2 regions of the Frondihabitans sp. VKM Ac-2883 genome follow, and region 1 is predicted to be linked to the other one. Evidence: predicted binding sites of a transcription regulator. Region 1 holds the regulator's gene; the other holds the start of a gene.

Region 1 (3,732 bases):
CCTCGTCGCCCAGATCGACGGTGGAGAGCGCAACGGTCGCCGTGGGTTCGAGCACCAGCACTCGTGCTGTCGCCGCCCGGGCCACGAGCTGGGGCGTCGTCGCCACCTCGGACACCGTCGGCTGCCACGCACGAATCGACTGCTTGGTCGCTTCGCGCACGATGGCGCGCCAGCGTGCCAGGCCCTTGGCCACCTTCGGCCCCTCCCAGCGCGAGATGCTGCGCCCCGCCGCCCAGGGCACGACCTCGTCGACCCCGAGTTCGGTGGCCGCCTGCACGGCCAGCTCGTCGCGATCGCCTTTCGCAAGCGCTTGTGCGAGCACAACACGGCGAAGCGGACCAGGATCCGCCGCCACTGTCTCGACGCGAAGCACGAGTCTGTCTCCGCTCGCCTCCTGCACGGTGCCCCCGACGACGAGCCCGCGCCCATTGCCGACACGGAGCCCCTCGCCGACCCGAACCCGGCTCACCGTGACGGCATGCCGGGCTTCGGCGCCCGTCAGCACCACGTCGGAGCCGACCGAGGTCTCGGTCAGCTCGTCGGCGAGGTAGAAGTGCGCCACGATCAGAAGTTCAGAAACCGGTCGCGGAGCTTGCCGAAGAGACCCTGCTGAAACTGCGAGAGCTGCGGCTTGTCGTGCTTGCGGCCGGAGGCGAACTTCTCGACCAGCTCGCGCTCCTTGTGGCTGAGCTTGGTCGGGGTGACCACCTGGATGCCGATCTTGAGGTCGCCACGACCTGTGCCCCGAAGCCTCGTGACACCGCGGTCTTTGATGGTGACGACGTCGGCGCTCTGCGTGCCCGGCTTGACCTCGACCGAGATGTCGCCGTCGAGCGCCTTGACCGTGGTCGTGGTGCCGAGGATGGCGTCGGCCATCTGCACCTCGAGTGTTGCCAGGAGGTCGTCGCCGTTGCGGCTGTAGACGTCGTGGTGCTTGACCTTGACCTCGAGGTAGAGGTCGCCGTTCGGGCCGCCGGCGGGGCCGACCTCACCCTGGCCGGGCATCTGCAGACGGATGCCGGTGTCGACGCCCGCAGGTACGTCTACGGGGATCGTGCGGCGGGCGCGGACGCGACCCTGAGCCTGGCAGGTCGGGCACGGGTTCGGGATGACCGTGCCGTAGCCGCGGCAGGTGCCGCAGGGGCTCGAGGTCATCACGTTGCCGAGGAGCGAGCGCACCTGGCGGTTGATCGACCCGGTGCCGTGGCAGATGTCGCAGGTCTGCGGGCTGGTACCCGGTGCGCAGCACGAGCCGTTGCAGGTCTCGCACAGCACGGCCGTGTCGACCTCGATGTCGCGCTGGACGCCGAAGATGATGTCTTCGAGGTCGACCTCGAGGCGCAGCAGGGCGTCCTGCCCACGCTCACGGCGTGACCTGGGGCCCTGGCGCTGCTGGTTTCCGCCGAAGAACGCATCGAAGATGTCACCGAAACCGGCGCCGCCGCCACCACCGGCCCCGAAGCCCGACTGCGGGCCGAGGTCGTAGCGCTCCCGCTGCTGCGGGTCGCTCAGGACGTCGTAGGCGTGCGTGACGTCTTTGAAGCGGTCCGATGCCTCGGGGCTCGGGTTGACGTCGGGGTGGAGCTCGCGTGCGAGCTTCCGGTACGCCTTCTTGATCTGTTCCGGGGTCGCGCTGCGCTCGACTCCGAGGACGTCATAGTGATCTGCCACTGGTCTCCGTCGTGCTTTCGTAAGGTGATTCGGTGAGTCTTGGGGAGGGATCCTGAAGCTCAGGATCCGACGGGAAAGGGTGCGAAATCGTCTCAGTCGTTGCCGAGAAGGCCACTCAGGTAGCGTGCCACCGCGCGGACGGCCGCCATGTTGCTTGAGTAGTCCATGCGGGTGGGGCCGAGGACGCCCAGCCGGGCCACCTCGCCACCCGACGCCGTGTAGCCGCTAGCGAGAACCGACGTCTGGCCGAGGCCGAACGAGTCGTTCTCACGTCCGATGCGCGCGATGACGTCGGCGTCGCCCGCCGGGCCGTCGCGCATCTCGCCGAAGAGTCGAAGCAGGGTGACCTGCTCTTCGATGGCTTCGAGGACGGGAAAGAGGTTGCCCGAGAAGTCGTCTTCGGTGAGCACGAGGTTCGCTGTGCCGGCCATGACCAGGCGTTCTTGCCGGCCTGCCGTCGCCTCGTCGACGAGGGCGGTGCAGACGGCCGCCACGAAGGCGGCGCGCTCGGGGCGGAACTCGGTCGGCAGCGCGGTCAGCACGGCGGCTGCCTCGGCGAGCGTCTTGCCGCCGACACGGGTGTTGAGCTTCGCGCGGAGCTCGCCGACGAAGGCCTCGTCGACCGCGATCGCCGTCTCGATGCTGCGTTGCTCGACGTGGCCGGAGTCGGTGATGAGCACCGTCATCAGGCGGGTCTCGCTGAGACGAACGAGCTCGACGTGACGAACCGTGGCTCGGGAGAACGTGGGGTATTGGACGAGCGCGACCTGGTTGGTGAGCTGCGACAGCAGCCGCACCGTGCGCGAGAGCACCTCGTCGAGATCGGACGAGTTGCCGAGGAACGTCTCGATCGCTGTGCGCTGGGCGACAGACAGCGGCCGCAGGTCGGCAAGCTGGTTGACGAATAAGCGATACCCCTTGTCGGTGGGCACTCGACCCGACGACGTGTGGGGCGCGGCGATCAGCTCTTCTTCTTCGAGCAGAGCCATGTCGTTGCGGATCGTGGCCGCGGAGACACCGAACTGGTGGCGCTCGACGATCGACTTCGAACCGACGGGCTCGCGCGACTCGACGTAGTCATGGACGATGACGCGGAGAACCTCGAGACCTCGCTCGCTGACCACGGTCGCCTCCCTCCACAAATTCGGAACGTCGCACGGCTGGCACTCGCTCCGTGAGACTGCCAATGGTACTCCACGCCCCCGACAAGCCCTGGTCGTGGGGCGGGGCGTGCCGCTAGGCTCGCTGACCGACGACGATTGGCGAGACATGACCGGCACACCTCCCCCTCCGCCCCCGACCGACGGCCCGTACGGCGGAAATCAGCCTCCCTACGGCGGCAACCAGCCGCAGCAGCCGCTCCGGCCCGAAGACGAGAAGCTCTGGGCCACGCTGATTCACGTGGGCGGCATCTTCTACTTCTTGCCGTCGCTGATCGGCTACCTGCTGTTGCGCGACCGCGGGCCCTTCATCCGCGAGCACACTCGCGTCGCCCTCAACTTCCAGCTGACGATGCTGATCGCCAGCTTCGTCGGCGGCCTCCTCTCGATCGTCGGTATCGGCCTTCTGATCGTGGGCGCCGTCTGGGTCGTCAACATCGTCTTCTCGATCATCGCCGCGCTGGCGGCCAATCGAGGCGAGTATTACCGCTACCCGCTGAGCATCGAGTTCATCAAGCCCTGAGGCGCTCTGCGAGCTGCTGCGCGTCGGCGGACCCCCGAGTGCCGCCAATTGCTGCATCGGCGCCGGCACCGGCACCGCGCGCATTGGACGGCACTCGGCAAAAGCTGCTCGGCCTGCCGCCAGCCAGGCACTGGCTAAAGCCCCGAGTGCCGTCATATGCCGGCACGGATCTTGCCGGGCGAGCATTTGGCGGCACTCGGCGAAACCGATCACCGAGCCAGGGCCGGGCGAGCAGCGGACGAGCTCAGTCGCCGAGCAGACGGCGCACGACGGCGTCGGCCAGCAGCCGACCGCGAAGCGTCAACCGGATCGTGCCCGCAAGCGCCCGCCTGCCGTCGACCAACTCGTCGGCGATGAGCCCGGCGACGGCCTTTCTGC
Region 2 (3,732 bases), on a different contig from region 1:
CCGACCCCGGCCGAGGCATGGCGACCATCGACATCATCGACCACGGCGAGGGCATCCCGCCGCAGATCCGCGAGAAGATCTTCCAGCGCTTCTGGCGGGCCGACACCTCGCGCACCCGCGACACCGGCGGCTCGGGTCTCGGCCTCGCGATCGTCTCCGGTATCGTCGCCGCCCACCATGGCGACGTCGACGTCTTCGACACCCCCGGCGGCGGCGCCACCTTCCGAGTCTCGTTGCCTCTGATGCCTGCAGGCCCGGTTCCCACGCTCTCCTGACGCTGCGTGCGCCGCTGACGCCCGGCCGGCGCCACCCCGCACGAACCGACGCGCTTAGGCCAAACCGACCCGGCGCGCCACGTCGCAATGGCCGATCCGCGTCACCTTGCCGCAGAGCGCCCCACCAGCACGCCCCACCGGCAGCACGCCCCACCGGCAACGGCAAAGGCCGGCTCCCCCGAGGGGGAACCGGCCTGAGTCGTGAAGCGAAGCGGACTTAGAAGTCCATGCCACCCGTGGGGTCGCCGGCCGGGGCCGGGTTCTTCTCGGGCTTGTCGGCGACGACGACCTCGGTGGTGAGGAAGAGGCCGGCGATCGAGGCAGCGTTCTGCAGAGCGGAGCGCGTCACCTTGGCGGGGTCGATGATGCCGGCAGCCAGCATGTCGACGTACTCGCCGGTCGCGGCGTTGAGGCCCCATCCGACGTCGAGGTTGCGCACGCGGTCGACGACGACGCCGGGCTCCATGCCCGCGTTGAAGGCGATCTGCTTGAGCGGAGCGTCGATGGCGACACGCACGATGTTCGCACCGGTCGCCTCGTCGCCCTCGAGCTCGAGGGTGGCGAGAGCGGTCTTGCCGGCCTGGATCAGCGCGACTCCACCACCGGCGACGATGCCCTCTTCGACGGCGGCCTTCGCGTTGCGAACGGCGTCTTCGATGCGGTGCTTGCGCTCTTTGAGCTCGACCTCGGTTGCAGCGCCGGCCTTGATGACGGCGACGCCACCGGCCAGCTTCGCGAGGCGCTCCTGGAGCTTCTCGCGGTCGTAGTCGCTGTCGGTGTTCTCGATCTCGGCACGGATCTGCTTGACGCGACCGGCGATCATCTCTTCGTCGCCAGCACCCTCGACGATGGTGGTCTCGTCTTTGGTGATGATGACCTTGCGGGCACGGCCGAGCAGGTCGAGGGTGGCGTTCTCGAGCTTGAGTCCGACCTCCTCGGCGATGACCTGACCACCGGTGAGGATGGCGATGTCCTGCAGCTGCGCCTTACGACGGTCGCCGAAGCCGGGAGCCTTGACGGCGACCGACTTGAAGATGCCGCGGATCTTGTTGACGACGAGGGTCGCGAGAGCCTCTCCGTCGACGTCTTCCGCGATGATGAGGAGCTGCTTGCCCGACTGGATGACCTTGTCGACGATGGGCAGCAGGTCTTTGATGTTCGAGATCTTCGAGTTGACGATCAGAACGTAGGCGTCTTCGAAGACGGCTTCCTGGCGCTCGGGGTCGGTGACGAAGTACTGCGACAGGTAACCCTTGTCGAAGCGCATGCCCTCGGTGAGCTCGAGCTCGGTGCCGAACGTGTTCGACTCCTCGACGGTGACGACGCCCTCTTTGCCGACCTTGTCGATCGCTTCGGCGATAAGTGCGCCGATGGTGGGGTCGGCAGCCGAGATGGACGCGGTAGCGGCGATCTCGTCCTTGGTCTCGATCTCTTTGGCGTTCTCGAGCAGCTGCGCGGAGACGGCCGCGACGGCCTTCTCGATGCCGCGCTTGAGGCTGATCGGGTCGGCGCCGGCGGCGACGTTACGGAGGCCCTCGCGCACGAGTGCCTGGGCGAGGACGGTAGCCGTCGTCGTGCCGTCTCCGGCGACGTCGTCGGTCTTCTTCGCGACCTCTTTGACCAGCTCGGCGCCGATCTTCTCGTAGGGGTCGTCGAGCTCGATCTCTTTCGCGATGGAGACACCGTCGTTGGTGATCGTGGGGGCGCCCCACTTCTTCTCCAGAACGACGTTGCGACCGCGCGGGCCGAGGGTGACCTTTACAGCGTCGGCAAGAATGTTCAGGCCGCGCTCGAGGCCGCGTCGGGCCTCTTCGTCAAAAGCAATGATCTTAGCCATGTGGTTTTTCGTCCCTCCCGGACGTCGTGGGGCACGCTGCCCCGGCTGGTGCCGTATATCAGGTGAGTCTTTTGGCACTCCCTCATCGAGAGTGCCAATTGATTCTGGCACTCTGCCGTATCGAGTGCAAGTGCTCTCAGGAGCCCCTTGGGCAAGGATCCGAAACCCCCGAGACCGCCCGCCCGTCGCCTCCCGAAACGGTCGCCCACACGAAAAACGCCGCCCTCGCGGACGGCGCTTCTCTGCTCTGACGACTCAGGCGAGGCGTACGGCTTCGGCCTGGGGGCCCTTGTTGCCCGTCCCGACCTCGAACACGACGGCCTGGCCCTCTTCGAGCACCTTGTATCCGCTCATGTCGATGGCTGAATAGTGGACGAATACGTCCTGCCCGTCTCCCTCGACGGTGATGAATCCGTAACCCTTTTCCGCGTTGAACCACTTCACGGTTCCGTTGGCCATTTCGTACTCCCTAGCTGTGTCTGTCGGTGGCGCTGCCCAGCCGGCACGGACCGGTGCGGAGGGGCCGACTGATCCCAGATAGTAATAAAGAGCCGGGCCGAAAAGGGGGGTGCCGCCCGAAAAATTGGACCGGGAGGCGCCAAACGGCCTGTTGTTTACACGGCCGTAACCGAAGGCGTCATTTTCCGTCACGCAGCGCTGCGAGACGCTGCTTACCGACGGCTCACGACTGGGCGTTAAAGTCGGCTCCGAGGATCACCGTGATCGTCGCGCCGGGGAACGCCGTGCTCTGCTCGACCGTGTTGATCCCGAGCGACTTCGCGATGCCGAGGGCGATCGACTCGTTGTCGGCCGCCGAGTCGTCGTAGTAGACCACGGAGGTCGAGACCTGCGACGACGCGTTGCCCATGTTGCCGACGATCCAGCCGGCGTTCGTCAGGGTGGTTCCGGCGGTCGAGGCGAGGCCCGTGGTGGTGGTCGCGTTGAGCACGGTGATGGTCGTCTTCGTGGAGTCGACCTTCGACGGGTCGGCGAGGGGCGTGGCTGTCGGAGTCGCCGCGGGTGTCTTGGTCGCCCCACTGGTGGCGGTGCCCGTCGCCGAGGATTTCGGCGTCGCAGTGCTCGAACTCGTCGATGCCGAGCTACGGAACTGGAAGCTGTCGTTGGTCACGGTGAGCCAGGCGATGCCGCCCGCCGTCAAGACGCCCACGGCGAGGAACGCCCACGCGAAGACGATCAGGCCGCCGTGCCGCCGAACGCCGGAGCGGTGGGCGCCGACGCGCAGCAGCGAGTCGGGGACGCCATCGAAACGGTCCTGAGGGAACTTGGCCATGCGGTGTCTGGTCTTCCGTGATCGGGCGGTCAGCGGCCGAAGGTCCGGGCGCTGCGCGATGCGGCGCGGGAGTCGCGCAGGCGCAGCAGCCTCCCGACCAGCATCGGCGCGTAGGCAAGTGCATCGGGTCTTTCTATGAGCGAACCGAGCAACTGCTGGTATCGCGGGGCAGAAAGGCCCAGTTCCGACCGGATCGCCGCCGCTTTTCGCGGAGGTGAGGCGGGGGCATTCTGCTCGAAGTCGAGAAGGCGCCGATCGCGGTCGCTGAGACCGCGCACGTACTCCTCGTCGCTCTGCATCTGCACCCTCCGGTTGCCGTCATCCTAGAT

What was found. The regulator HrcA, encoded in region 1, represses chaperone genes, less so after heat shock. The targets are predictions, from matches to a motif close to TTNGCACTCGNNNNNNNCGAGTGCNAA.
Region 2: groL (chaperonin GroEL) is a predicted target of HrcA. The motif match lies at 2,184-2,210, and genes of this name have one in related genera.

The regions. Positions count from the first base shown of each region.
Region 1 covers NZ_JADKSF010000004.1:177,329-181,060, reverse strand. Annotated here, with positions in the region: gene ITJ49_RS09350 (16S rRNA (uracil(1498)-N(3))-methyltransferase) at 1-562, opposite strand, end outside; gene dnaJ (molecular chaperone DnaJ) at 565-1,671, opposite strand; gene hrcA (heat-inducible transcriptional repressor HrcA) at 1,764-2,795, opposite strand; gene ITJ49_RS09335 (DUF4870 domain-containing protein) at 2,941-3,354, shown strand; gene hemW (radical SAM family heme chaperone HemW) at 3,599-3,732, opposite strand, start outside.
Region 2 covers NZ_JADKSF010000001.1:11,756-15,487, reverse strand. Annotated here, with positions in the region: gene ITJ49_RS00095 (cell wall metabolism sensor histidine kinase WalK) at 1-275, shown strand, start outside; gene groL (chaperonin GroEL) at 493-2,112, opposite strand; gene ITJ49_RS00085 (cold-shock protein) at 2,368-2,571, opposite strand; gene ITJ49_RS00080 (LytR C-terminal domain-containing protein) at 2,795-3,403, opposite strand; gene ITJ49_RS00075 (DUF3263 domain-containing protein) at 3,433-3,702, opposite strand.